Persicimonas caeni: one gene and its partner. The protein of the gene in region 2 interacts with the protein of the main gene of each other region in a pairwise test. Links are inferred from orthologs where the notes say so. Each region holds a gene or a part of one and is shown on either strand. Other genes may lie near its edges.

Evidence for each region.
Region 1: the proteins of odhB (region 2) and lpdA interact in binary tests that used the Escherichia coli proteins (3 or more experiments, as listed by UniProt). The link is inferred for Persicimonas caeni from one-to-one orthologs.

Annotation. Positions count from the first base shown.
Region 1 is NZ_CP041186.1:7,171,198-7,185,950, reverse strand. What follows is about bases 3,864-6,717. They hold lpdA (dihydrolipoyl dehydrogenase), read right to left. Parts: upstream 6,067-6,717; coding sequence 4,660-6,066; downstream 3,864-4,659. Other genes in these bases: FIV42_RS26680 (dihydrolipoamide acetyltransferase family protein), read right to left, coding at 6,070-6,717; FIV42_RS26690 (fatty acyl-AMP ligase), read right to left, coding at 3,864-4,649. Also shown: FIV42_RS26700 (efflux RND transporter permease subunit), read left to right, coding at 1-1,340; FIV42_RS26695 (hypothetical protein), read right to left, coding at 1,528-2,724; more of FIV42_RS26690, read right to left, coding at 2,778-3,863; more of FIV42_RS26680, read right to left, coding at 6,718-7,506; aceE (pyruvate dehydrogenase (acetyl-transferring), homodimeric type), read right to left, coding at 7,539-10,247; FIV42_RS26670 (FG-GAP repeat protein), read right to left, coding at 10,420-12,027; FIV42_RS26665 (hypothetical protein), read left to right, coding at 12,209-14,752. UniProt on the Escherichia coli protein: Lipoamide dehydrogenase is a component of the glycine cleavage system as well as of the alpha-ketoacid dehydrogenase complexes.
Region 2 is NZ_CP041186.1:2,306,569-2,321,251, reverse strand. The notes cover bases 8,045-10,828. They hold odhB (2-oxoglutarate dehydrogenase complex dihydrolipoyllysine-residue succinyltransferase), read right to left. Parts: upstream 10,155-10,828; coding sequence 8,934-10,154; downstream 8,045-8,933. Other genes in these bases: FIV42_RS08600 (2-oxoglutarate dehydrogenase E1 component), read right to left, coding at 10,519-10,828; lpdA (dihydrolipoyl dehydrogenase), read right to left, coding at 8,045-8,922. Also shown: FIV42_RS08635 (acyl-CoA dehydrogenase family protein), read left to right, coding at 187-1,974; FIV42_RS08630 (M20/M25/M40 family metallo-hydrolase), read left to right, coding at 2,329-3,591; lysine 5,6-aminomutase reactivase subunit KamB, read left to right, coding at 3,768-4,805; FIV42_RS08620 (hypothetical protein), read left to right, coding at 4,911-6,710; FIV42_RS08615 (globin domain-containing protein), read left to right, coding at 6,957-7,373; more of lpdA, read right to left, coding at 7,519-8,044; more of FIV42_RS08600, read right to left, coding at 10,829-13,380. UniProt on the Escherichia coli protein: E2 component of the 2-oxoglutarate dehydrogenase (OGDH) complex which catalyzes the second step in the conversion of 2-oxoglutarate to succinyl-CoA and CO(2).

The DNA of each region.
Region 1 (14,753 bases), 4.9 Mb from region 2 along the record:
CCGACAAGATCGGCCGCGGCATCTACGCCGACGTCGGCACCGTCGCGGCCGGCGGCGGGCCAGACGCGGTCTCCACACAGAGCGGCGGACATTTGGCACAGGTCACAGTCTCTCTGGTCGACGCCGGCCAGCGCGACATCACCGCCTCACAGCTCACCAAGCAATGGCGCGAGCGTGTCGGCGAAATCCCCGGCGCCGAGAGCCTTCGCTTCCAGTACAGCATCGGCGCCAGCGCCGGTGAACCTGTGGCCATCGAGCTGCGCCACGAGGACCGACGCATCTTGGAGGAGGCCGCTTCGCGGCTCGCCGAGCACTTGGAGACCTATAATGGGGTCTTCGACATCGACGACGGCTTCCAGCGCGGCAAGGAGCAGCTCGACCTGACGCTCAAGCCCGCGGCGCGCGCGCTGGGCATCACCGAGTCGGAGCTCGCCCGACAGGTGCGCAGTCACTTCTTCGGCGCCGAGGCCAAGCGCGAGCAGCGCGGCCGCCACGAGCTTCGCGTCTACGTGCGCCGCCCGGAGCGCGAACGCGAGACCGAGCATACCGTCGAGAATCTGCTCATACGCACCCGTGACGGCGGCGAAATCCCTCTCGACCAGGCCGCCTATATCGAACGCGGCCACTCCTATACGTCCATCGAGCGTGAGGGCGGCGGCCGCGTGGTCGACGTGACCGCCGACGTCGACACCGACGTCACCAGCGGCAACGAGGTCACGGCCAGCCTCGAGCAGAACTACCTGCCCGAACTCTTGGCCGACTACCCCGGCCTCTCGTACGAGCTGACCGGCGAGCAGCAAGAGCAAGCCGAGACGATGGCCGCGCTGGGCAAGGGCTTCCTCATCGCCCTGCTCGTCATGTTCGCGCTGATGGCCATCGCCTTTCGAAGCTACGCCCAGCCGATCGTCGTGCTCTTCGCCATTCCGTTCGGCCTGGTCGGCGCCCTCGGCGGCCACATGCTCATGGGCTACGACCTCAGCCTAATCAGCATCCTGGGCATCGTCGCGCTGGCAGGTGTGGTGGTGAACGACTCGCTGGTGCTCATCGCCGCGGTCAACGACTACCGGCGCGAAGGCCGAGATCCGCTCGAATCGGTCGCCTCCGGCGGCGCCAGACGCTTCCGCCCTATCCTTCTCACGTCGCTGACGACCTTCTTTGGCCTCATGCCGATGATCCTGGAGACGTCGGTGCAGGCGCGCTTTTTGATCCCAATGGCCATCAGCCTCGGCTTCGGCGTGCTCTTCGTGACGGTGATCACGCTCGTGATCGTCCCGGCGGCGTATATGGCGGTGGAGGACGTGAAGCAGTTGAGCAAGAAGGCGAAGGAGGCGGTGACATAATTGGGAGGACCATACGGGCTGCGTATTGGGGCGTGGTTCTGGCTCGCTGCTCACTCTACATAAGCAATTAAGGACATAGGGGCTGCGAGCCTGAACGACTGGACGATTCGCAACCCCTATGTCCTTAATTGCTTATGTAAATGGCGTAACGAACTTGCAAGGCGGCACGCCAATGCATTCCCCTAGCTCAATGCCAAAACCCAATCCCGAAGCCGAAGTTCTGATACCCGGGCGCCACATCGATGGCCGCGTTGAGCCGCCAATCCCACCCCAGCGTCACCCGTAGGTCGGCTCCGGCCGTCCCGTGAAAGCGCCCGGGATGACCCGAGTAACGACTCGGCTCGAAATAGCTGCCGGCGCGCAATCGGAGCAGGTTCGGCACCACCTCGCTCTCCACGCCGGCGCGGGCGCTCAGCGTGAGTTCGTCGCCGGCGCGCGCGTACTCCTGGGCGAGGAACGACTCGATGCCGATGGCGTTGTCGGTGGTGCCCGTCAAGATGAGGTCGGCAGCGACGAGGACGTAGCGCCGGTCGCCGACGGAGCTGTTCGGCCTCCTCTTGTCGAAGGTGTAATGCGGGTTGTACGCGCGCTCGCCGAAGCGCCAGCTTCCGCCGATGCCGACTTCCCAGGGCGCGACCACGCGCTCGGGCTCGAGGCGCAACTGGAAGGCCTCGGCGCTTCCGACGACGTCGGTCTCCTCATCCGCCGGCGTCCGAAAGCGCATGCCCAGCCGCCACGGCTCGCCGTGCGGGGCGGCGAGGCCACCCCATAAGACTTGCGTGGTGCTCAGGTGGAAGAGTTCGTCTCGCTCGAGTTCCTCGCCGGCGACGCCGAACTGAATCGTCTCGGAGGCCATCCCCACGATGAGCTGGCCGTCGTAGAACGCATAGCCCAGGCCCATGCCGCCGGCCATCTGCGTCCAGGTGACCGCCTCGACACGAACGCCTTCTTCCGGGTCGGTCCAGCCGAGGCGCTCGTCGAAGGTGTGCGGGGAAGCGTGCAGACCGAGACCGAAGCGGCCGAACTTGAGGTCGAAGCCGAGCTCGACGTAGCTCGCGCTGTCGACGTCGACGGCCACCGGCGCGGAGTTGAGCGCGGCGTCGCCGCCTTCGGGCATCGTCACCCACGAGAGCGCCCAGTCGTAGTCGAACCAGTCGTCGACGGTGTAGCTATAGCGGGTGGCGAACGAGGCCGGGTTGATGAGGTGGGCGTCGGCGCCTTCGGCGACGCCGATAAACGCGCCACCCATGCCGATGAGGCGGTTCGAGGAGACCACCGGGCCCTGGTAATACTCGATGGTCACCGGCCGGGTGACCTGTTGCGCCTGGGCCGGGGCGGCCAGCGCGAGCAGCGCCAAAGTCAGAATGGGAACCAGGAACTTCACGGTCGACTCGAAGCTTCAAGCGAGTGTGCTCGCGGAGCCTAACCGTTGGGTTGTCAGTCTGGCAACACGATCGAACGCAACGTTTCCGAGAGGTTGCCGACACGTTGTTTCACGAAGTGACGCATCCGGTTGACCATCGAGCGCGCCACGTGCTTGCCCACGGAGGTGACGTCGACCTTGCGGCTGGCGGCGCGCATCGTCTTGCCGAGCTCACCGCTCAGGTATTGCTCCTTTGCCTTCGAGCGCTGCAGTTTTCCGCTGGATGTCTTCGGCAGCGTCGCTCGCCCGACGATTTCGACCTGGGAGACCTTGATGAACAACTCGCGGGAGACCGCGCGCTTGATGTCGCGGGCCATGCGGCCGGGGTCGACGTCGCCCTTGGCCTCAGCAATCACAACGAGCTCTTCGCTCTCGCGAGTCTGCAGCGAGAAGGCAACGACGTTGCCCTTGCGAACACCGGCCACCTCCGAAGCTTTCCACTCGATTGTCTGCGGGTCGAAGTTGCGCCCGTTGATGATGATGAGGTCCTTCTTTCGGCCGGTGACATAGAGTTCGTCGCCGACCATGTAGCCGAGGTCGCCGGTGCGAAGCCCGTGCTCGGTAAAGGTCTCGGCGGTCTTCTCAGCGTCGCGATAATAACCCGCCGCTACGCTCGGTCCCTCGAAGACAATCTCGCCGACCTCACGGTCGCCGAGCACGTTTCCTTCCTCGTCCATGATCTTGACGCTGTGGCGGGGAAACGCACGCCCGCAACTCACGAACTCGTGCGCTTGGCGCTCGCTCATATCCGTATCTACCCCACCCAATGGGCGAGCAACATTCTCCTGTTCGTAAGCGTTTGGGCAGACACGGTCGGTTTTGACGGGCTCCTCGACGCCGATAAAGCTCACCGCCAACGTCGCTTCCGCCATGCCGTACGCCGGCACCAGCGCCTCGGGACGCAGGCCGGCCGGGGCGAAGTGCTCGTTGAAGGAGCGCATCGTGTCGGGGTGAATCGGCTCGGCGCCGCAGCCGGCCACGCGCAGGCAGCTCAGGTCGAGCGCGGCGACCTTCTCCTTGGGGATTTTCTTGGTCGCCAGCGCGTAGGCGAAGTTCGGCGCGAAGGTCGCCGCCGCGCGGTATTCGGAGATCGTCTCGACCCAACACTCCGGATACATCACGAAGTCGAGCGTCGGGATAAAGGACATCGTCATGCCGGTGCTAAGCGGCGCCAGGGTCATCCCGATGAGGCCCATGTCGTGGTACATCGGCAGCCAGCTCACACCCTCCTCCGTGTCGAAGTCGATCTGGAGCCCCTGATGGACGATGCCATACATATTCGCGCCCAAGCTTCGGTGCGTGACCATCACGCCTTTGGGCGCGGCGGTACTCCCGGAGGTGTACTGCAAGAAGCAGAGGTCGTCGGGCGAGACGCCGGGGCGCGTGATATCGGCCGGGCCCGATTCGGCGAGGTCCTCGATGCAGACGACCTCTTCGAGCGTGTCGACCTCGGAGATAAGCGACCACATCACCTTTTGCAGGCGCCTCGACGTCACCAGCACCCGCGCGCCGCTCGCCTCCAAGATGCGCGCGTTGCGCTCGACGTAGGCGTCGAGCCCGCCGAAGCCGAGCGGGGGAAACAGCGGCACCGGGACCATCGCGCCGATCACCGCGCCCAAGAAGCCGCGCAGAAAGTCTGGATTCTCCGGCAAGATGACGGCGACCGAGTCGCCCTTCTGCAGCCCACGCCGCTCGAGCCCAGCCGTCACTGCCGAGGCGTTCTCGACGAGTTCGCGGTGACTCATCACCATCGGCTCTTCGCCCACCTCCAGAAAGCGAAACTCGCCTCGGAGATCAGGTCCGCTGTCGAGGATCGCCCACAATTCGTCGGTGAGGGTCCAGTTGTCGGCGTACTGACTGCTGTCGGCGAGTCGGTGTGCTTTCATCGGCAAGACCTCAAATGTGCGTGGCTTCCCCAAAGACGTCTTCCGACGCCTCCATCAATGTCTCGGACAGCGTGGGATGTGGATGAATTGTAAGCGCGATATCTTCGGCGCGCGCGCCCATCTCGATGGCCAAGGCTGCCTCGGCGATGAGCTCGCCGGCCCCGGGCCCGACCATGCCGACGCCGAGGACCCTCTGCGAGTCCGGGTCGACGAGCACCTTGGTCAGTCCGTCGGAGCGCCCGGTGGTCAGTGCACGACCGGAGGCCGACCAAGGGAACCGACCGATTTCGACCTCCCGGCCTTCGTCCTGCGCCTGGGCCTCGGTCAGCCCGCACCAGGCGACCGCCGGGTCGGTGAAGACCACCGCCGGAATGGCGCGCGGCTCGAAGCGCGCCTTCCGTCCGGCGATCACCTCGGCGGCGACGCGGCCCTCGTGGTGCGCCTTATGAGCGAGCATCGGCTGACTGACGACATCGCCGATGGCGAAGATGGCGGGCTCGGTCGTCTGGCGGCTCTCGTCGACGACGATGAACCCGTCGGGACCGACCTCGACGCGTGTATGCTCCAAGCCGAGCCCGACGCTTCGCGGGCGGCGACCGACGGCCACCAGAATCCGGTCGAACCCCTCTTTCTCGTCGTCGACGTCCGGCCCGTGGAGCACGACCTCGGCGCCCTGCTCTAGCTGGGAGGCGTCGCTGACCTTCGTCTCGAGGTGCACCGCGTGGAGCCTCGCTTTCAGTCGCTTCGCCAACGGCTCGACAAGATCGCGGTCGACCCCGGGCAAGAGCCCCGGCGTCGCCTCGACCACGGTCACCTCGCTCCCCAGTGCGTTGTAGACAGTCGCCATCTCGAGGCCGATGTAGCCTCCGCCCACGACGAGCAGGCGCTCGGGAACCTCGGAGAGTTCGAGCGCCTCTTTGGAAGACCAGATGGCGTGCGAGTCGAGCGGAAGACCCGGCAGCGCGGTGGGCTCGGAGCCGGTGGCGATGATCGCGTGGCGGAACTCTATGCGCCCGGGCCCGTCGGCCCCCTCGATGCGAAGCGTGCGGTGGTCCTCGAACTGCGCCCGGCCGCGGACGTACTCCACGTCGCGCCGCTCGGCGAGGTGGCCGAGCCCGCCGGTGAGCTTGTTGACGACGCCGTCCTTCCACTCGCGCAGCTTGGCGGCGTCAATCTCCGGCTCGCCGAAGCTCACACCGAGTGCGGAGGCGTCCTTGGCCTGCTCGATCAATTCGGCGACGTGCAGCAGCGCCTTCGACGGGATGCACCCGCGGTACAGGCACACGCCTCCCGGATTCGCCTCCGGGTCGACGAGCGCGACCTGCAAGCCGAGGTCGGCCGCCATGAATGCGGCCGCGTAGCCTCCCGGCCCTCCGCCGATGATGACCAACTCGCGTCTTTCGACCTGTGCGCCCATCGTCTATGCCTCCATCGTCAGGCGCATCGGATTCTCCAGCGTTTCGGCGATCCAGCGCAGGAACTTGGCGGCGTCGGCGCCGTCGACGGCGCGGTGGTCGTAGGTGATGCCCAACGGCAAGATCTTGCGCGGCTCGAACTCGTCGCCGTTCCACACGGGCTTGGTCTCCATGCGCCCGACCGACAAGATGGCCACCTGCGGCCATCCGACAATCGGCGTAAAGCGTGTGGTGCCGAGGCCGCCCAGATTGGTGATACTGAACGTCCCGCCCTTCATATCCTCGCGAGACATCTTGCGCGCCCTCGCTTTTCCGGCCTTCTCGCCTAGCTCGGCGGCAATCTGGACGAGCCCCTTGTCGTCGACATCCCGGAGCACCGGAACGAGCAAGCCCTCCTCGGTGTCCACGGCCACGCCGATGCTGACGTACTTCTTTCGCACGAGTTCCCCGCGCTCCACGTCGACGCTGGCGTTAAAGTCGGGAAACCGCTCCAGCGCGATGGCCGCGACCTTGACGAGAATGGCGGTCACGGTGAGCTTCCCGCCCTCTTCTTCGGCCTCCTCGGCAAACCGCGAACGAAAATTCTCCAGGTCGGTCACGTCGGCATCGTCGTATTGCGTGACGTGCGGAATCTTCTCCCACGACCGCGCCACGTTGTCGGCGGTCGCCCGGCGAATGGCGTTCATCGGCTCGCGCTCGACCTCGCCCCATTGCGAGAAGTCGGGCAGCTCGTCCTCGCGCGCTTGCTTCTCTCGCGACACGTCCTCGAGCAGGTTGCGCACGTGGCTCTTGATATCCTCTTCGGTCACGCGCCCACCATCGCCCGTGCCGGCAATCATGCTCAGCTCCACCCCGAGCTCCCGCGCAAAACGACGCACCGACGGTGACGCCGGCACCGGCTCACCGATCTTGGGTCGTTCGCGCTCCCGCGGCTGTTTGCGTTGACGTTCCCGGTCCCCTGACCGTGACCGTCTCTCGGCCTCCGGCTCCGGCTTCGGTTCCCGGCCACCGTCTTCCGGCTCCGGTTCCCGGCCCTCGGATTCCGGCTCCGGCTCCGGCTCCCGGCCACCGGCTTCCGGCTCCGACTCCCGGTCACCGTCTTCCGGCTCCGGCTCCCGGCCTCCGGCTTCCGGCTCCTGAGCTTCCTCTTCCTCCGCGTCCTCTCCCTTTTTCTTACTCTTCTCCTCATCTTCTTCCTCGCCCCCATCCTCCTCCAACATCATGATCACATCGCCACTCTGAATCTCATCCCCTTCATGGACGCGAAGCTCACCGACCGTTCCGGCGCTGGGCGCCGGCACTTCGGTGGTCGCCTTGTCGGTCTCCAACTCGAGGACCACGTCGTCGGCGTCGACGTGGTCGCCCTCGGAGACGAGCACCGACAGCACGATGCCCTTCTCGACTTGCTCTCCGAGTTGCGGAAGCTTGAATTCAGTGGCCACAGATTGCTCCTGTCGTACGAAGTGGTCGGGACTTACGAAGTCATCGGATTGGGCTTGCTCGGATCGATGCCGAGTTGCTCGATTGCTTTTTCCAGGCGTCCTTCGGGGAAGCGGTCCTCGGCGGCGAGGGCGCGCAGCGCGGCGAGGACGATGTGCTTGGCGTCGACCTCGAAGAAGTCGCGCAGCGCTTCGCGGCTTTCGCTTCGCCCGAGGCCGTCCGTCCCCAGGGCGACCATCTCGCAGGGGCAGAACCGACCCAGCGAGTACGGCAACGCCTTGACGAAGTCGCTCACGGCGACGACCGCGCCGGGCTCCTCGCCGAGCTTTTTGGTGAAATACGGTACCTGCTCCTCGTCGTTCGGGTGCAGCCGGTTGTGACGCTCGGCGTCGAGCGCGTCCTCGTAGAGCGCCTTCCAACTCGTCACGCTCCAGACGTCGGCGGTCACGCCGAAGTCGTCTTCGAGGATGCGTTGCGCCTCGAGCGCCTCGCGCAGCAGCACACCGCCGCCGAGCAATTGCACGCGGCGCACCTCGCCGGACTTGCGCGATGCGCGGTAGCGGTACATTCCGCGGATGATGCCCTCCTCGTCGACGCCTCTTTGGTCGGCATATTCGTCGCGACCGGGATGCTCGAAGTCCTCGTTGGCGACCGTCACGTAGTACATGACGTCCTCGCCGTTGACGTACATCTCGCGCATGCCGTGGCGGATGATCACCGCCAGCTCGTGGGCGAAGCAGGGGTCGTAGGCGCGCACCCTCGGGTTGGTGTAGGCGAGCAGATGACTGTGGCCGTCCTCGTGCTGCAACCCCTCGCCGTTGAGCGTGGTGCGCCCGGAGGTCGCGCCGATCAGGAAGCCTCGGGCGCGCTGGTCGGCGGCCGCCCAGATCAGGTCGCCGATGCGCTGGAAGCCGAAGATCGAGTAGAAGAAGAAAAACGGAATCGTGTTGAGTCCGTGGGTCGCATATGCCGTGCCGGCGGCGATGAACGAGCCCATCGAGCCGGCTTCGGTGATGCCCTCTTCGAGGATCTGACCCTGCGTCGACTCCTTGTAGGACTGCAACGTATTGGCGTCTACCGGCTCGTATTGCTGCTCCTGCGCCGAGTAGATACCAGCCTGAGGAAAGAGCGCCTCGATGCCGAAGGTGCGCGCTTCGTCGGGCACGATGGGCACGATGAGCTCGCCGACTTTGTCGTCTTTGCGCAGGTCGGCGAGCATGCGCACGGCGATCATCGTGGTGGTCGCCGGCCGGCCGCCCGAGCCGTTCTCGATGACCTTGTCGAAGATGGCATCGTCGGGCATCTCGAGCGGCGGCGCCTGCACTTTGCGGCGCGGCACGTAGCCGCCGAGCTTCTCGCGGCGCTCCTGGACGTATTTCACCTCACGACTGTCGTTCGCCGGCCGATAGAACGGCGCGTCGGCGAGCTGGTCGTCGCCCACAGGCACGTTGAATCGGTCGCGAAACTGGCGAAGGTGCGCCTCGTCGAGCTTCTTGGTCTTGTGGGCGATGTTGAGGGCCTCGCCCGCCTCGCCGAGCCCGTAGCCCTTGATGGTGTGCGCCAGAATGACCGTGGGCCGCTCGCTCTCTTCGGCCGCCCGAAAGGCGGCAAAGACCTTCTTCATGTCGTGGCCGCCGCGGCCACGAGCGAGCGCGTCGAGCTCGTGCTCGGACATACCCTCGACCATCTGCTCGAGCGCCGGGTCCTTGCCGAAGAAGTGCTCTCGCAAGTACGCCCCGCCCTCGGCGGCGTAGCGCTGCCATTCACCGTCGACAGTCGACTCCATGTGGTCGGCCAACACCCCGTCGACATCCTTCTCCAAGAGCTCGTCCCACGCGCTGTCCCACAACAGCTTGAGGACGCGCCAGCCAGCGCCCATGAAGACCGCCTCGAGCTCCTGGATGAGCTTGCCGTTTCCGCGCACCGGCCCGTCGAGGCGCTGCAGGTTGCAGTCGATGACGATGTTGAGGTTGTCGAGCTCCTCGAGCGCCGCGATGCTCAGCGCCCCGCGCGCCTCGGGCTCGTCGAACTCCCCGTCGCCGCAGAAAGCCCAGACGCGCCCGGCGTTCTCGACCATTCCGCGGTTCTCGAGGTAGCGGTCGAAGCGCGCCTGATAGATCCCCATCAGGGGCGACAGCCCCATCGAAACGGTCGGAAACTCCCAGAAGTCGGGCATCAACCACGGGTGCGGATACGACGACAGACCTCCTTCGGGCTGCAGCTCGCGCCGGAAATTCTCGAGCTGCGTCTCGTCGAGACGGCCTTCCAGAAAGGCTCGCGCGTACACGCCCGTCGAAGCGTGGCCCTGGAAGTAGATCTTGTCGGGGCCTTCGGGATGATTCTGGCCGCGGAAGAAGTGGTTGAACCCCACCTCGAAGAGCGTGCTCATCGACGTGTAGCTGCCGATATGGCCGCCGATGCCCTCGAGCCGCCGGTTGGCGCGCACGACCGAGGCCATAGCATTCCAACGCACAATATTGAGGATGCGCTCTTCGAGTTCCGGGTCGCCTTCGAACTGGGCCTCGTCGCCCGGAGGGATGGTGTTCAGGTAGGGAGTCTTGAACTGGAAGGGAAGCTCGACGCCGCGGGCGGCCGCGCGCTGCTGCAATTGGCGCAGCATCTTCTCGGCGGTCTCGACGCCCTCGCGCTCGATGATGTCGTCGAGGGCGGCGAGCCAGTCGCGAATTTGCGCACGTTCGCGCTCGCGACGAGCCCTTTCGGAACTCTCGTTTGGTTCGGCCACAGTCTCTCACCTGCGTTTGTCGATAGCTTTTACAACTACCCAAACGCTAGGGACATCTGTGGCAAAATCAATGCGTGCGTACTCAGACCCGACTTCATGCCTTCGGAGGCGGCGCTTCCAGCGCTGGTCGCTTCTGCTACCAGACCTGGAAGATCTGCCTCCACAGGGAGGGTCAGCTCAGGCGTCGGCGGACGCCGATGAGCGCGACCAGCGCCACGAAGATGCCGGCTGCGCTGCCAGGCGTACTGCCGACGCTGCTGCAGGCGCAGCCTTCGTCTTCCGGCTCCCCGTCGTCCTCGGGCACGCGGCCGCCCGCATCTGCCTGGCTGCCCGCGTCGTCGCCGGCGTCAGCCTCCACACCGATATCCGAGTTCACGTCGGCTCCGGTGTCCTCGGGCGTGCCGGTATCGGCCGACGGACCGGTATCGACGCCGATGTCGGCGCCCGCGTCCACCCCAGCATCCGGGCCGGCGTCAGGCCCCGCGTCCACGCCGGCGTCTCCGCCCGTGTCGGCGATGAGCCTGAACATATAGACCGAGCCCTCCGAGATGATCGTCGTCGCGCCGACCGCAAAGGTGTCGGCGTCGATGGCCACGGAGCTTCCGAACAGGTCGTCGTCGCCCAGCGCCGGCAACGCGAGCTTCTGCGACTCGGTCCACTGCCCGGCGTTCATCTCGAACAAGTAGACTACGCCGGAGTCGGTGCCGCGTGCGTCTGCACGCTCGGCACCGACGAGAAGCGCGTCGGCCGACAGGGCGACCGTGCGGCCGAAGGCGTCGCCTGCCGCACCGCCCGAGCCGACCAGGGTCGACACCAAGCCCCAGTTGTCCGCGCCGCCCTCGTCGCGACCGTATACGTAGGCCGCGCCCGACTCGGCGACACCGCCTTCGGCTGCATCGGCGCCGACGACGAGATAGTCCGACGCAATCGCGACCGCGTCGCCGAAGTCGGGGTTGCTCGCCGTGGCGGGTGCGCTCAGCTTGGCGACGTCGCCCCAGAAGTCCAAGCCACCTTCGTTGCGACCGAAGATGTAGACGGCGCCGTCGTTCTCGCCGTTGGCCGTGTCGTCATCGGCCGCGACCACGAGAGTGTCGCCTTCGAGGGCGACGCGCTTTCCGAACTGGTCGTTCAGTCCGGTGTCGTCGGGGGCGAGCTTGACCGTCTCGCTCCAGGTGCCGGCGTCGCGCTCGAAGATGTAGACCGCGCCGGAGTCGCTTCCGTTGTCGTCGTCGCCGCTGGCGCCTACGACGAGCGTGTCGCCTTCGAGGGCGAGTGATCGGCCGAAGAAGTCGTTGTCGGCCGCGTCGGAAGCGGCCAGCGAGGTGACCTCGCCCCAGGCGTCCGCCCCGCCCTCGTTGCGCGCGAAGACGAAGACCTCGCCGGTGCGAGCGCCCGCGCCATACTCGCGGGGCGCGCCGAACACGACGGTGTCGCCGTCGATGGCGACCGCCTGGCCGAAGTTGGACAGGTTGTTGTTGCGCGAGGGCGTCAGCTCGGCGACCTGCCCCCAGGCGTCGGCGCCGCCTTCGTCTCGGGCGAAGATATACGCCTTGCCCTTCTGGGTGCTGTGGTGCGGCGCGCCGACGACCATCAGGTCTCCGTCGACGGCGACGACCGCGCCGAACTCGTCGTCGGCGTGGACGTTGTCGGAGGTGACCTCGGCGTCGCTCGCGATCGTGGTCGCGTCGGCAGAAGCGGGTACGCCGACGAGGGCGGCGGCGCCAAGCGCCAAGGCAAGGAGGCCGCGCTTGGCGGCGTGGGGACGGCTCATTTCAAACATCTTGCAGCTCCATTAGTTGCAACAATCAGGTCGACTACTTGTCTACACCCGAGCAGCTTAGCAGCGCGTGCTCTAGCGCCAACTTGCAGCACCTTGCAACACCTTACAGTTGTTTCTCGACGCGCGTATCGCTAAGAGTGTGTGCTCGCTCCGAGCCGGGAATCACGCCCTTCTGGAACCGATGCCGACGACCACGACAAGCCCCTCCATTCGAACCGGCGAACTCGCCGAACTTCGCGCCGCGCTGCGTGGCCCGAGTCGCCTCGTCAGCCTCGTGGGCCCGCCGGGCGTCGGGAAGTCGTGGCTGGCCGAGGCCGCGCTCGACGCTGACGACGAGCTCGGCTTCGATACGGTGCTCGAGAGCCTGCCGAGCGAAGGCGGCCTCACACACGGCACCAAGACAGTCGTGTTCCTGGACGACATCGACGGAGCGCCTTCCGAGTCTCTCACAGGCGATATCGCCCACTGCCTCGAGGCCTTCCCGGGCCTGACTGTATTGACGGCCGGCCGCTTCCGATTTCACGCACCCGACCAACACCTCATCGCGCTCGACGTCCTCGCCCACGACGAGGCCATCGCCCTATTCGAGCAGGCGGCGGCGCAGTGGCGCCCGGGCTTTCGCGTCGACGACACCAACCTCGACACCATCGCCGCGCTCGTCGACGGGCTCGACCGTCTCCCGCTGGCCATCGAACTCGCCGCGGCGCGCACGAGCATTCTGACGCCCCGACAGATGCTCGACCGCCTCGACCGGCGCTTCGACCTGCTCGCAAGCGACGCCGGCCGAAGCCTCCGAGACGCCCTCTCCGGCTCTTGGCAGACGCTCGACGAGCTGACCCGGGCGACCGCCGCTCAACTCGGCGTGTTCCGTGGAAGCTTTACGCTCGACGCCGCCGAGCACGTCGTCAACGCCGGCCCGCAGGGGCCCTCGACGCTCGACGTGATCCAGCGCCTGCTGCAGCGCTCCTTGCTCTCGGTCGTCGAGCCGACCGCGTCGCATACCGTGCGCTACAGGTTCCTTAATAGCGTGCGGGACTTCGCCCAGATGCAGTTGCAGGAGGCCGGCGACGCACGGCCGGCGGAGCGCCGCCACGCCGCCTTCTTCGCCGACGCGGCACACACTTACCGAACCACGCGCCTGGGCGTCGACGACTTGGCCGCCCGACGGGCGATGTCGCTCGACCTGCCCAACTTGCAGACCGCCCATGCGCGCTTTCGCGACGACGAGGACGCCCAACTGGGCCACGAGTTGTGCGTCGCACTCGCCGACCTGCTCATCGCCCGGCGCGCCTTCGACGAGGCCGCCCAGGTCCTGTCCGAGCTTCCGGCGAGCGACGCCGCATCCCGCGAGATCCGCGCGGAGGCCGCATACCTTCGCGCCACGCTGGCCATCGTCGACGGCGACTTCGAGGAGGCCGAAGCTCTCGCAGACCGCGCTTCGACGCTGCTCGCCGGGGTCGACACGTGCCACGTGACCGGGTGGCTCGCGCACCTGGAGGGCTATTTGGCCTCGGTCGCCGGGCGTGCGACGGACGCCCAACAGTCCTACGAGCGTGGACTGCAGACCTACCGCGAACTCGGCTTCGACTACGGCGTCGGGCTGTGCAGCACCGAGCTCGGCCGCATCGAGCGAGACGGGGGCGACCTGGTGGCCGCCTCGCGCCTGTTGCGCCGCGCCCTCGACCTGCTCGAGCCCACCGGAAACGACACCGCGACGAATCGCGCCCGCGCGCTGTATGGGCTCGCCCTGGCCGATATGGGCGAGACCGACGCGGCCATCGACGAGCTCGAGCGGTGCGTACGGGTCAACCGCGAGCTCCCGCCGAGCCAGGTCGAGCCGACCGTGCCCGGCTGCGCGGGCTTTCTGTACTTCGAGTTAGGTGAGCTGGAACGCGCCGATGAACTCTTCGCCGAGCAACTCGAGCTCATCGACGCGCAGGGCTACGCGGGCTATCGCGCCAACGCCCTGCTCGACCGCGGCATCTTGGCCCTCGAGCGCGGCGAGGTCGGCCAGGCTCAGTCTCTGTGCCGCGACGCCCTCGAGCTGTCAGCGCGCGGCGAGTCGATGAGCGGCTTTTCGACGTTGAGCGCCGCGCAGAGCTGCTTGGCCATCGTCCACGCGGTGCGCGGGAACTTCGCCGAGGCGAGGAAGCGACTCGAGGGCGGCGCGCCCGACCAGCCCAACGGGTTATACACGCTGGCCGCGGCGGCGGTCGGGCTTTTGGAAGCCCGACACGCACGCGAAGGCGGCGAGCTCGCACAGGCCGAGCGTCTCGAGCGACGCGCCCGAGCGCGGCTCGACGAGGAGGCGATGCTGTCGGAATCGGCCGGCGGCAATCGCGTACAGCGCCTGTCACTGCGCCGCACCATCGCCCAATGGCACGACGCACCGGCCCCGACGACCGGACCGGTCCTCGAGCTCGACGAGCAGGCGCGGTGGTTCGTCTTCGACGGCGGCGAGCGCGTCGACCTGTCGCGGCGCGGCTCGATGCGACGCCTACTCTTGCACCTCGCCCGCACCCACCTCGACGCCCCCGGCACCCGCTCGACCACCTTCGAGCTTCTCGACGCCGGCTGGCCCGACGACACGGTCTCGGTGGAGGCCGGCACCAACCGCGTCTACACGACAATGAGCCGACTGCGCGGCCTCGGCCTCGAAGAGGCTATCCGCACTGACGACGAGGGTTATTTCGTCGACGAGTCGGTGGTGGTTCGCTGGCAGTGAG
Region 2 (14,683 bases):
AAAATCGAAGCGCCTTCGGCGCCTTCGATGAAGCGCACCCTCGGAAGGGTCGCAGCTCGTCAAACGGTCGCCTCGGAAGCCTCGCCCCACCTCACGCGTTGCATCTATGCACCTATCGAGTACCATTGCGCTGAATGGCAATTCACAACTACCGGGTCTCACACGCTCCATCGCTCGAGAGACAAAATGAACAAGGAAAACCCAGAGTCGAATATCACTAAGGTGGTCACCGAGGCGCAGCCCGATGCCGTGCAGCCGGGGCAGGCGGAGGGCCGCAACGACCTGAAGGCGTGGGAAGCCTCGCAGCCGGACAACGCGTTCACCTCGGACACCCACTTCAAGCGACTGGTTCCGCTGTACGCGACCACCGAGTCGGCCGAAGATCTGACCGAAGAGCTCACCAAATTTGGCGCCGAGGTCGCCGGCCCGGTCGACAAGCTGGTGCGGCGCAACAACCTCAACGAGAACCTGCCGCGCCTGGACCGCTACAGCGGCATCGGCGAGCGCAGCGAGCAGATCGAGCACCACCCGACCTATCACGAGGCGGGCGCCTACATGTACGGCGGCGGCATGATGGCCGCGTACGCGCACCACCCGAACGCTACGGGCGTGCTGTCGCGCTTCTACATCTCGAGCTACAACGGCGAAGCGGGCCACAACTGCCCGGCCGCGTGCACCGCGGGCGTCATTCGCGTGCTCCAAGAACTCGCCCCGGACGATATCCGCGAGAAGTACCTACCGGGCTTCCTCGACCGCGACTACGCCAAGCACCTCGAGGGCGCGCAGTTTCTGACGGAAGTGCAGGGCGGAAGCGACGTGGGCCGGAACGCCTCGCGCGCCGTCGAGCAGCCCGACGGCTCGTACCGGATTTATGGCGAAAAGTGGTTCTGCTCGAATATCGACGCCGACATCTTCTTGATGACCGCGCGGTTCGAGGACGCCAACGGCAAGCCCAAGCAAGAGGGCACCCGCGGCCTGGGCCTCTTCTTCGTGCCGCGCCAGCTCGAGGACGGCAGCGTCAACCACTTCACGGTGCGCCGCCTCAAAGACAAGATCGGCACGCGCTCGATGGCCTCGGGCGAGTGCGACTTCCGCGGCGCGGTCGCCTATCACATGGGCGCGCCGAAAGACGGCTTCAAGAACATGATGCGCCTGGTCATCAACACCAGCCGCCTGTTCAACGCGGCGGCCTGCATGGGCATCGCGCGTCGGGCCTATGTGACCGCGCAGACCTACGCGGAGCACCGCGTGGCCTTCGACCAGCCGATCATCAACTACCCGCTCGTCCAAGAGACCTTGGCGAACGTCAAAGCCGAGATCGACGCGTGCATGTCCGGCACGATGCACCTTGCCTGGCTGCAGGACAAGCTGGACAAGGGCGAGGCGACGGACGTCGAGAAGGGCTTCTTCCGCATGGCCCTGAACCTCAACAAGGTGCGCACCGCCAAGTCGGCGCGCTACGCCGCCGTCGACGGCATCGAGATCTTGGGCGGCAACGGCGCCATCGAGACCTTCTCGGTCCTGCCGCGTATGCTGCGTGACTCCATCGTCACCGAGAACTGGGAGGGCACCCACAACACCCTGCAGATGCAGGTGATGCGCGACATGCAAAAGTACGGCGTGCACGAGGGCTTCTTCAGCCACCTCAACGCCCTGCTCGACGAGTGTGACGAGGCTGATTCGGAGCGCGTCGCGGCGGTCAAAGCCGGCCTCGGCGAGTCGATGAAAGCTTTGGGCAAGATCGCCCAGATGGACATGGGCCCGGCGACGCTCGCCATGCGCCCGCAGATGGACAAGTTGGCGTGGCTCTTCTACGCGACGGTCCGCCTGTGGGAGCGCGCCGAGTTGGGCGTCGAAGGCGACGTCGATACGGCGTCGGTGGACCAGTTCATTGCGAACCGGGTGACCGGCGAGGTCGACTATGTCGACGAGGGTGTGTTGGCGCGGCTGAATAAGGTTGCGCGCAGCCTTTGAGGTGCGTCTTCTTTGAGGCGCATTGCTGATGCGTAGCGATGCCCCCCGCGGCCTTCGCCGCTGCCCCCCAGGCGAAGCTCTGGGGGGCGTTATGGTCGACCTGGCATACGTGGTCGCAGGAGCGAAACTGCAGAAGGGGACCACCTGTGAAAGACCGACCATATCCACCCCCGTTGCCTCGCACGGGGGTGGCGGCGCGAAGGCGCCGGGGGGCATCGCCCCGAATCAGCAATGCCTGCAAATCCCTCCTCCCACCTTTACCTCCGCGCATCGCGTGGTATATTCCCCCGCGACAAGCGTCGAGCGCTTAGAACAACTCCAAAGTAGCAGAATTCTCACAAATAGAGTGACGTCATGAGTGATGCAAAGAAGCCGTGGAACGAGTCGATGCCCGAGGACCAATTTGCGCTGATGCGTGACATCCTCGCCGCTCCCAGCCCCGTGGGGCTCGAAGGGGCGATGACCTACGGCGTGCTCAAGCCGTACTTCGAGTCGTTCTCGCAGGACGGCTGGAAGCTGCACCAGTTCAAGGGCCACGCAGGCGTCGTGCTCGACACGCACCCGGGCCAGGACGAGATGTTCTCGGTCATGATCATCGGCCACGCCGACAAGATCCGCATGCAGGTGCGCTCCATTGGTGACGACGGCAAGATCTGGATCGACAGCGATTCGTTCCTGCCGATGACGCTCATCGGTCACGAGGTCAAGGTCTTCAGCGAAGATCCGGAGAATCCCGGCAACTACCGCACCATCGAGGGTGGCACCGTCGAGGCCTTGGGCGCGATTCACTTCGCCGACAGCGCGCTGCGCACCGGCGACAAGGGGATCAAGAAAGAGCAACTCTACCTCGAGCTGCAGATCCACGGTGAGAACAAAAAGCAGCAGATCGAAAACCTGGGCATTCGCGCGGGCGACTCGATCATCTTGAACCGCCCGATCAAGCGCGGCTTCAGCCCCGACACCTTCTACGGCGCGTATCTGGACAACGGCCTGGGCTGCTTCGTGGCCGCCGAGGTCGCCCGCCTCATCGCCGAGAACGGCGGCACGGACAACGTGCGCGTGATGTTCGCGATTGCGAGCTACGAGGAGATCGGCCGCTTCGGCAGCCGTGTGTTCGCCGGCGAGCTGAACCCCGACGCGATCATCGCCGTCGACGTCAACCACGACTACGTGGCCGCTCCGGGTATCGGCGACCGCCGGTTCACCCCGCTCGAGATGGGCAAGGGCTTCACGATGTCGGTCGGCTCGATTGCGAGCGAGCAGCTCAACCGCATCATCGAGACGACCGCCAAAGAGAAGGACATCCCGTTCCAGCGCGACGTCTGCGGCCGCGACACCGGCACCGACGGCATGGCCGGCGTGCTCGCCGCGGTCGACACGGCTGCGACCTCGATCGGCTTCCCGATCCGCAACATGCACACCATCTCGGAGACCGGGAACACCTCCGACGTGCTCGCCGCGGTCCACGCGATCGCCGAGTCGGTGCAGGCGATGGACGCGATGGACGACGGCAGCGGCAAGCTTCGCCGCCAGTTCCAGAACAACCACCCGCGCCTCGACCAGGCCGAGCCGCTCGGCCACCAGGGCAGCGACAAGCCCGAGGGCGAAGACGACTAAACGTGTGCTATTAGAGCGGACAAACGACGATTTGAGGGTCGTGTGAATCACCATAAATGGTGAATTGGACCCTATTAGAGCGGACAAACGACGATTTGAGGGTCGTGTCAATCACCACAAATGGTGAATTGGACGACCCTCAAATTGTTTTTTGTTTGCCCAAATAGACCGACGATATGACGACAATCCCTCCAAATTTACTAGACGAAGTAAGCCGCCTGGCACTGGTCGGCGTGGCGAAGAACTGCGGCAAGACGACCACGCTCAACTTCTTGCTCGGCTCGCCGGCGTGCGCCGATCGGTGTGTGGGGCTGGTGTCGATCGGGATCGACGGCGAATCGGCCGATTTGCTCATCGGGACTAAGAAGCCGCCGATCCACGTGAAACGTGGCCACTGGATTGTCACGGCGCGCGATGCGCTGGCCAAGTCGACTGCGCGGGTGGAGTACGTCGAGTCGCTCGGGTTCTCGACGCCACTCGGCGAGGTGCTCGTCGGAAGGGTCATCGAGGAGGGGACCGTGGTGTTGGCGGGAGTTCGCCACCGCGGAGATTTGCGCAAGGGCATCGACGTGCTCGAGAAGCACGGGGTCGATCTCGTGCTCATCGACGGGGCGTACGGGCGCACCGTGGCCGCCAAGGCCGAGCTGAGCGATGCGCTCATCGTGTCGACCGGGGCGGTGCTGTCGAGTGACGTCGACGAGATCTGCGCGCGCACCGCGCAGTTGGTCGACCGGCTGGCGCTCGCGGAAGTCGAGGAGGACTGGCAGCGCGAGCTCTTGGGCGAGGCGATCAGCCAAGACCGTTCGCTGTTGGGCGGACAGGGGGTCGAACCGGTCGAGTTGCCCTCGAAGAGCGCTCTTTTGGGGCTCAAACGAGCGGGGGCGTTGTGGACCGAGGAGATCGAGGCCATCGCCATTCCGGGGCTCGTGAGCGACAGCGTCGTCGAGCATTTGCTCGCGGTGACGGGGAAGGGGCGTATGCTGCTCGTGCCCGACGGCACGGTGCTGCAGGCTTCTGCGCGGCGGTTGGGGCGACTCGAGCGACGCTGGCAAGTGCGCGCCCTGCAGCCGGCTCGTATTCTGGCGTTGAGCATCAACCCCAGTGGCATTCAGGGGCACCGCGTCGATGCGGCCGCATTGGCGCACAAACTGCGCGAGCGTTGGCCACAAATTTGTGTCTTTAATCCCCTTCACTCGGCGGCCGCTCACGCGTAAGATAGTCGACGAGCAACATTTGTCGCCAATTTCTGCGCGGGTTTTTTGTGTGAGCGTGCCGGCCGATACGAGCTGGCATACGCGCGCGCCTCGAGGAGTCTTTTCGTGAGTGAATCGATCGAGCTCAGAACCAAACGCTTGGTTCGCGAGCTGCTGACCGTCCATCTCGATCCTTTTTTGATTTTGTTGGCCGAGGAGGGGGTCGCCGTCGCCGACCAGCGTCGCCGCATGGATGCGCTGGTGCGTGCCCTGCTCGACGTGGGCGTCGACGATACCCTGAGCGACGGGGGGCGCCCCGTGCCCGTGATGACCGACCTGTCGCAGTCGCCGCCGAGCATCCGCCTGCACAAAAAGCTGATCGACAACGTCGACGACTCCGAGTTGCTGCTCGCTTTCCAGCAGCCCGTCTCCGAAATCTTGGGGATCTCGCAGGTGGGCGTGGGCCTGGTGCTGCAGAGCCGCGACGACCGCAAGCTCAAGAGCCTGACGAACAAGGCCGCGCGTCAGCTCGGCGGCGATCGCGTCCACCTCACCCAGATTCCGGCGATCGTCGAGCAGCGCATGAGCCTGTTCGAAGAGCGGCTGAGCGATTTCGCCGAACAGTTCGGCGACAGCGTCTTTTTGCTGCTCAGCGGCATGGACGACTTCACCGAGAAGCTCAAGCGCGCCAAGCGCGGCTGGCCCGACTGGAGCGTGGTCGAGCGCTCGAGCTTCATGAAGGGCGCCGTCGAAGAGATCGGCGTGGCCGTCGAGGGCTTGGAGGACGCGCCCGACCCGGCGGCGCTCGTCGAGCTGTGCTGGGAGAGCCTGGCGCTGTCGCCGCAATCGTTCCTGCGCCACGCCGCCCAAAAGCTTCGCGCCGAGCAGAGCAGGGTGGACGTCGAGCAAGCGCTGCTCAAGCTGGCGCGCATCGTCGACGAGGAGAGCGGCGAGCTGACCGGGCAACTCCAGGAGTGGTCGGCTTATGGCGAGTTGGCGAATGCGTGGAGTGAGCTCTTCCGCGAAGAGCAGCGCGCCTTGGCCTTCGCCCCCGGCCGGCGAAGCACGCCGCCGGTGTCGGTCTTCGGTCTCCCGCTGCAGACGATGCGCTTGTGCGAGCCCGACAGCCTCCCGTGGGACGCGCCGCTGCTATCGTGGAGCATGCGCGAGCATAACGCGCTTCGCGACCTGCTCGTGGGCATGCGCCGCTCACTGGCCGAGACGCTCCCCAACTCCCACGGCGAGATTTGCGACATCACCACCAAGAGCGACGAGAAGCCGCTGCAGGTGGCAGTCGCCGACTCCGCGCTGCAAGTCCAGGTCGTGGCCGGTGAGCACTCCTTGCCCGACAACTACGACGAGTTGCTCGCCCGGGCGTTGCAGGCCAATCACCAGGCGATGCTCCGTCAGTTCGAGCGCCTCGAAGCTTCGCAGCGAAAGCGGCTGCTCCAGACGCTTCGATCGGCCTACGGCGGCTATTTCGGCGAGGCCAAGGCGGTGTGGGACCGCCGTTTTCAGGCGTGGCAAAAGTGGGACGAGCGCGAGGCGTTCACCATCTTGTGCACCGAGGTTCGCCACGTGCTCGGCGCGCAGGTGATCTTCGATCCCTTCCAGGACCCGCGCGAATCGCAGCTTCGCATGGTGCCCACGTTCACCGTGATCGTGCCGCGCCCCGAAGACACCGACCGCACGATGCTCCACGTGCCGCTGGCGGCCTTGCGAAATACCTTCCAGGACACGCCGGTGCGCGTGCGCGTGGTCGAGGTGTTCGACGACACCGACCAGTGCATCTGGGGCGGCGACCTCGATGTGACGCTGCAGACCGTCGAGGAGCACAAGACCGAGACGGTGCTCAAGTCGATCGAGAATGATTCGGTGCGCCTGCTGGTTTACGAATCGCTGATGTCGACCGGGCGGATTGGGTGATTTTGGTTGTGTGGGCATTGCAGGTGAGTGGCGATGCCCCCGGGGTGCCTCCGCACCCCCGGCCCCCGCGCGGAGCGGCGGGGGCCTATATGGTCGATCTATTCAAAGTGGTCGATTCTCGACCGTTCGCCCCTGAGACACTTCCGAGAAGCCGACCATAAAGCCCCCCGCCGCTCCGCGCGGGGGGGCCGGTGGAGGCCGGCCGGGGGCATCGCTACGAACCAGCCATCCGACCAAATAAGCACCATGACCGACCAAAACTGGAGCCTCTCCGAAGAGGTCGGCGGTCTCGACCGCCTCGACGAGATGATGCGCGACTTCTACCGTCGTCTCTTCGACGACGTCATGATCGGCTTCTTCTTCGTCGACACCGACCTTGACGAGATCGCCCGACTGCAGGGCGAGTACACCCGTGCTCGCCTCGGCAACGAGGACGTCGAGTACACCGGCAAGCCCATTCGGCGCGGCCACCAAGACCACCCCATCCTCGTCGGTCACTTCGACCGCCGCCACCAGATACTAAAAGACGTGCTGCAGGACTACGAAGTCCCACAGCACGTCTTCGATGCGTGGATCGATCTCGATTTGAAGCTTCGCGACCTGGTCGTTCGAACCGGCGGCGAGGCGCGAGATGAGATGTTGGGGGGAGGTAAGGGTGACTAAGGGGAACTAAAGGTGACTAAGGGTGACTAAGTGGAACTAAGGGGAACTAAGCAGTGCGTTTCAAACAGGCTGCCTTAAGTAACCCTAAGTAACCCTAAGTAACCCTAAGTAACCCTAAGTAACCCTAAGTCACCCTTAGTAGCTCTTAAGAGTTGAGCGCCCGACCCTCGACGGCCAAACAAGCCTCTTTGACCACCTCGGCCAAGCTCGGGTGTGCGTGCGAGCTGCGCGCGACGTCTTCCGAGCTTCCCCAGAATTCCATCGCGACGGCCAATTCGGCGATCAGGTCGCCGGCCTGCGGGCCCAGGATATGGGCGCCGAGGATGCGGTCGGTCTTGGCGTCGGCCAGGACTTTGACGAACCCGTCGGTGTCGTTGATGGCGCGGGCGCGACCGTTGGCGCGGAACATGAACTTGCCGGTCTTGTACTCCACGCCCTCTTCGTCGAGCTGTGCGGCGGTCTTGCCGACGCTGGCGATCTCGGGGTGGGTGTAGACCACGTCGGGCACCGCTTCGTAGAGCACGTGCGAGCCCATGCCGTTCATGCGCTCGACGGCGACCACGCCCTCGTGCTCGGCCAGGTGGGCGAGCATGGGGCCGGGGATGACGTCGCCGATGGCGTAGACGCCCTCGACGCTCGTCTCGTAGTTGCCGTCGACGTGGATGAAGCCGCGATCGTCGGTCTCCAGCCCGATATTCTCCAGGCCCAGACCTTCGGTGTACGGCGAGCGACCCACGGCGACCAGAAGCTTGTCGCCGGTGAGCGTCTCGGTCTTCTCTTCGTCGTCGCGCGGCTGGTAGCTCACCTCGACCTGGCCGTCTTTGACCTCGGCGCCGGTGACCATCGCGTTCATGACGAACTCGAGGCCCTGCTTTTCGAAGATGCGCTTGCCTTTCTTCATCACCTCTTTGTCGGCACGACCGCCCAGAATCTGGGGGAGGTACTCGATGACGGTGACTTTGGCGCCCAGGCGCGACCAGATGGAGCCCATCTCGAGTCCGATGACGCCGGCACCGATCACAATGAGGTGCTCGGGGACTTCGTCGAGCTCGAGGGCCCAGGTCGAATCGAGGATATGCTCGTCGTCGAACTCGATGCCGGGAAGCTGCGAGGGCTTCGAGCCGGTGGCGATCAAGATCTTCTTGGTCTCGAGCGTCTTGGTGTCGCCGTCGTTGAGATCGACCTCGACGGTATTCTTGTCCTTGATGGTCGCGAACCCGTGGATGCCGTCGATCTTGTTCTTGCCGAACAGGAAGTTGACGCCGTTGGCCGAGTCCTCGACGACCTTGCGGCGGCGCGCCTGCATCTTGTCGAGGTCGAGCTCGACCTCGCCCACGTTGATGCCGTGGTCGGCAAGCGCGTGGTTGACCTCGGCGAACCTTTCGCTCGAGTCGAGCAGCGCCTTCGACGGGATGCACCCGACGTTGAGGCAGGTGCCGCCGTAGCTGTCGTACTTCTCCACGCAGGCCACGTTCATGCCGAGTTGAGCAGCACGAATGGCGGCGATATAGCCGCCGGGGCCCGAACCAATGACTACTAGATCGTACATTGTAAAACCTTTTAGATTTCGAGAAGAATCCGCTCCGGATTCTCGATGCACTCTTTGAGACGCACCAGGAACGACACGGCTTCACGTCCGTCGATGATGCGGTGGTCGTAGCTCAGCGCCAGGTACATCACCGGGCGGATGACCACTTCGCCGTCGACGGCGACGGGGCGCTCGACGATGTTGTGCATGCCCAAGATGCCGCTCTGCGGCGGGTTGAGGATGGGCGTGGAGAGCATCGAGCCGTAGATGCCGCCGTTGGTGATCGAGAAGGTGCCACCCTGCAGATCTTCCATCGTCAGGGAGTTGCTCTTCACCTTGCCGACGAGCTCGTTGATGGTCAGCTCGACCTCGGCGAAGCTGAGCTGGTCGGCATTCTTGATGACCGGGACGACCAGGCCTTTCTCGCCGCCGCCGACGGCCACGCCGATATTGTAGTAGTTCTTGTAGACGATCTCGTTGCCGTCGATCTCGGCGTTGACCGCCGGGTAGGCCTTGAGCGCCTCGATGGCCGCTTTGACGAAGAAGCTCATGAAGCCGAGCTTGACGTCGTACTTGTCGAGGAACTTCTGCTTGTACTTCTTGCGAAGCTCCATGACGCCGCTCATGTCGGCCTCTTGGAAGGTCGTCAGCATGGCCGCGTCTTGCTGCGCGGAGACCAGTCGCTTGGCGATGGTCTGGCGAAGCCGGCTCATCTTGACGCGCTCTTCGGTCTGCTGCGTCTCGACCTGCGGGGCGCGGCGCACTTCGACGCCGGCGTCGGCGGGCTTCTTCTTGGCCTTGCCGCCCTCGACGTGGGCGAGGACGTCGCCTTTGAGGATGCGCCCGTCGGGGCCGCTGCCCTCGATGTCGGACGGGTCGAGGTTGTGCTCTTCGACCAGGCGGGCGACCGCCGGGCTCAGGCCCTCGTGAGTCTCGACCGGCTCGGCAGCCTTTTCGGCCGTCTCGGCTTCGGCTTCGACGGTCTCTTCGGCTTCACCGGCGCCTTCGGGAGCCTCGCCGGGCTCGATCTCGGCGATCACTTCGCCGACGGCGACGGCATCATCGATGTCGGCCTTGAGCGCGGTGATGGTCCCCGACACCGGCGACGGCACCGTGATAGTGATTTTGTCGGTCTCCAACTCGACGAGGACCTCGTCCTCGGCGATGTAGTCGCCCTCTTTTTTCTTCCACTCGGCGACGTAGCCTTCGGTGACCGATTCTCCCAGCGACGGGACCTCGACGGTAACGCTCATGGGTTGCCTCTTTGGCTCGCGGTGCGTCGACGCACCGGCTGATTACATCTACTTAATTACAAAGAAATTTGGAGTTGTGCGTGCGACTGCGAATCGCACCCTCACGCAAACCACGGGCAGTCTACGCGCTTAGTGCTAGGTTTCAAGGGGAGAGTGGAGATTTAGGAAGTGGTGGGTTCTTGGCGCCCCCCATCCGCCCTTCGCTTCGCTACGGGCACCTTCCCCCGGGGGAAGGGCTGCCTTAGCTTTTCTGGACCACGTAGCTTTTCGCAGGGGCATCCCTTCCCCTCGGGGAAGGTGCCTCGCGCGTCGTACAGCGCGAGGCGGATGGGGGGCGACGCAAAGCAAGGCTCTCGCCCATTGCTCAGTCGCCGAACGCCTCACGCACCAGGGTCGCCTGCTCGATGTCGTGGGCCTCCGGCGAGCCGGTCGCCGGGCTGGCGCTGGCGCGACGGCCCACGTAGCTGGGCATATGCTCGGGGCCGAGCACGTCGAGCAGCCGCGGGAAGATGTACGTCCAAGCGCCCATATTCTTGGGCTCTTCTTGGACCCAGACCACCTCTTCGCGGTTGGAGAACTTGGCGAGCGCCTCTTCGAGCTTGGCCTCGCGCAGCGGGAAGAGCTGCTCGACGCGCAGAATCGCGGTGTCGAAGTGCTCGTTCTCGGCACGGTAGCTGGCCAGGTCGTAGTAGACCTTGCCCGAGCACAGGATGACGCGCTTGGCCTTCTTCGGGTCGACGCGCTCGTCGGTCTCACCCAAGATCGGCTGGAAGCTACCCTCGCTCAGATCTTCGAGCGTGGAGGTCGCGTCGCGGTGGCGCAGCAGGCTCTTGGGGGTCATGACGATGAGCGGCTTTCGGACCGCGCGCATCATGTGCCGGCGCATCATGTGGAAGTACTGCGCCGGGTTGGTCGGGTTGCACACGAACATGTTGTCTTCGGCGCAAAGCTGCAGGTAGCGCTCCAGACGCGCGCTCGAGTGCTCGGGGCCCTGGCCCTCGTAGCCGTGCGGAAGCAGCATGACCAGACCGCTCAAGCGCTTCCACTTGTCTTCGCCCGAGCTGATGAACTGGTCCATGATCACCTGAGCGCCGTTGGAGAAGTCGCCGAACTGCGCTTCCCAGATCGTCAGGCCGTCGGGGTAGTCGAGGCTGTAGCCGTACTCGAAGCCGACCACGGCCGCCTCCGAGAGCAGGCTGTTGTAGACCTCGAGCTCGCCCTGCTCGTCTTGAAGGTGGCGCGCCGGCCAGTAATCGAGGCCGGTCTCGGCGTCGAAGACCGCCGCGTGGCGGTGGCTGAACGTGCCGCGGATGGCATCTTGGCCGCTCATGCGAATCGAGTGGTTGTCGGTCAGCAACGTGGCGTACGCCAGCGCTTCGCCCATGCCCCAGTCGAGCGGCTTATTGCCGGTGGCCATCTCCTTGCGCGTCTTGAGTAGACGCTTGAGGGTACGGTGGGGCGTAAAGTCGTCGGGGACCTCGGAGAGCAGCGTGCCCAATTCTTCGAGGCGCTCGCGAGCGACGGCGGTCTCGACTTCGGCCGTGGCGTCGACGTCGCCACCCTCGTAGGGCTCCCAGAGCCCGTTCATGGTGTCGACGGTCTTCTTTTTAGGCGAGGTGTGCACCTTCTCGAAGGTCCTGGAGTACATCTCCATGCGCTCGTCCCAGCGCCGGTCGGCCTCCTCTTGGTCGATGACGCCCTCTTCGAGCAGTTCCTGGGTGTACTTCTTGCGCACGGGGGCCAGGCCCTCGATGCGCTGGTACATGACCGGCTGGGTGTAGCGCGGCTCGTCGCCCTCGTTGTGGCCGTACTCGCGGTAGCAGACCAGGTCGATGATGACGTCCTCTTGGAACATCTGGCGGTACTTGGCCGCCAGCTTCATCACGCGCACGCACGCTTCCGGGTCGTCGCCGTTGACGTGGAAGATGGGCACCGACAGCATCTTGGCGACGTCGGTGGCGTAGGTCGTCGAGCGGCCGTCTTTGGGCTCGGTGGTAAAGCCGATCTGGTTGTTGATGACGATGTGGATCGTGCCGCCCACGTTGTAGGCGTCGAGCCGGCTCAGGTTGAGCGACTCGGTCACGATACCCTGGCCGCTGAAGGCGGCGTCGCCGTGCATGAGCACCGGCACGATCTCCTCGCGGGCGAGCGCATCGCCGCGACGGTGCTGCTTGGCGCGGGCGCGGCCCTGGACGACCGGGTTGACGAACTCGAGGTGGCTCGGGTTGAAGCACAACGACAGGTGCAGGTTGCGCCCCGAGGTCGTCTCGAAGTCGCTCGAGTAGCCCATGTGATATTTGACGTCGCTCGAGCCGATATACTCCTCGGGCTCGGGGCTGCGCTCGAACTCCGAGAGCATCGCATCGGCCGGCTTGCCCATGATGTTGTGCAGCACGTTAAGCCGGCCGCGGTGCGCCATGCCGAAGATGATCTCCTCGGCGCCCAGACGGCCCAACTCGTTGAGCATGGCGTCGAGCATCGGGATGAGCGTGTCACCGCCGGTGATCGAGAAGCGCTTGGCACCCACGTACTTCTTGTGCAGGAACGACTCGAAGGAGTCGGCCTCGATGAGGCGCTGCAGGATGCGCTTCTTCTCGTCGGCGCCGTCGATGGACGCGTAGCTATTCTTTTCGATCTGCTCGCGCAGCCAGGAGCGCGACCGAGACACGGGCATGTCCTGGTACTCGACGGCGATCCCGTCGCAGTAGAGCTGCTTGAGGCGCTCGAGCACCTCGCGCAGCGAGCTGGTCTCGTTGGAGCCGAACAGCGGCTCGCAGCGCACGGGCGTGTCGAGATCGCTGTCCGAGAAGCCGTAGGTGGCCGGATCGAGTTCGGGCGGCGCCGGCGGGCGGCTTCGGTCGAGGGGGTCGATCTTGGCGATCAAGTGGCCATGAAGACGGTACGCGCGCACGAGAGCTTCGATACGCGCGGCAAACCCCTCGGTGCGCCCCGGCGCGCCGACGGTGGTGTTGTGCACCTTGTCGACGTAGACCGCCTCGCCGTTCGAGTTGCCGTTGGTCGTGGTCGTGCCCGACCGAAAGATCGTGCGCGGCCGAAACGACGGCTTCTGCTTGGCGGCGCCGCGATCGGCCAGATACTCATCGAACACCGGCTTCCAGCTCGGATCGACCGAGGAGGGGTCGTCCAGGTACTGAGCGTACAACTGTTCGATATAGGTGAGGTTATCGCCTGTAAATTCGGTCTTTTCCGAAGGTTGGTCAGTCACGGCGTCGTGTCTCGTTTGTGGCATTAATGTTGGTACAGCGGTCCACGAATTTTCCCGAACAACATGGCGCATGGTGGGGGCAGGGTCAAGAACATCGGTGAGGAGGATCGTGGGGATGGCTACGTTTACGGTCACGGTTACGGGTCCGGTTACGGTCACGGATTACGGTCACGGTCACGGATTACGGTCACGGTCACGGTCACGGATTACGGTCACGGTCACGGATTACGGTTACGGTCACGGATTACGGTCACGGTCACGGGTCCGGCACCCGGCGACCGGCGACCGGCGGCCGGAAACCGGATCCGGAAACCGGCGACCGGAAACCGGCGACCGGAAACCGGATCCGGAAACCGAAACCGAAACCGTGACCGTGACCGGCGCCCCAGCTTGCGTGTCTTTTGCAAGGCACACGCCTTGCCCAAACACGTGCGGGGCCCGAGACGGACCCCGCGACGACGAGGTGCCAGACACCGTGTTGTGGTCGGCGAACCCGTCCATCGAGGCCCACGAAGTGGGTTGACGGTGAGGTGTCAGTCACCGTGTTGTGCGGCCGTGATCGTCGTCGTGATCGTGATCGGCCGTTTGTCTCGCCGCGAACGACAACCGCCGATCACGACGACGATCACGATCACGGAGCGGTCGACGCGGTGTCAGGCGCCGTGTTGTCGCGTGTCTGAAGCAAGGCACACGCCTTGCGCGAACACGTGCGGGGCCCGAGACGGACCCCGGCGGCCGGGGACGACCGCGCCCCGACCGTCAACGCAGCGCATCAACAAAGATGTGCGGGATGGCGTCGACGAGGTGTCAGGCACCGTGTTGCGGCACGCGGAGCGGCTGCTTGCTGCCCGCGGAGCCCTCGCCGGTGCAGCCCCAAGGCTCTCCTTGGGGTCGGGCGTGCGATTCCTCAACGCCGACCAACCCCTGCTTAGCAAAACAAGTGGGCAAGCCCCGGCTCCGCATCGGCAAATGAGATGTGTGGGATGATCAGACGGTCACGGTCACGGGTTCGGCACCCGGCGACCGGAAACCGGCGACCGGCGACCGGAAACCGAAACCGAAACCGAAACCGTGACCGGCCTCCCCAAAACAGACGATGGGGCCCGAACGCAAAGCTGTTCGGCGCTTCGGATGGTCTGAAAGAAAGGTGTGCGCGCCGACGACAACACCTTCTAGTCGTCACACCGATTGTCACTTCTCGAGTTTCCCCCCCGCCCCGAAACCTTATTACTCGGGAGTGTCCGCGCGATCCGACGCGTTGCACAGATGTCTCGGCGGTGCGCAATGAGGGCAGGGCGCGCAA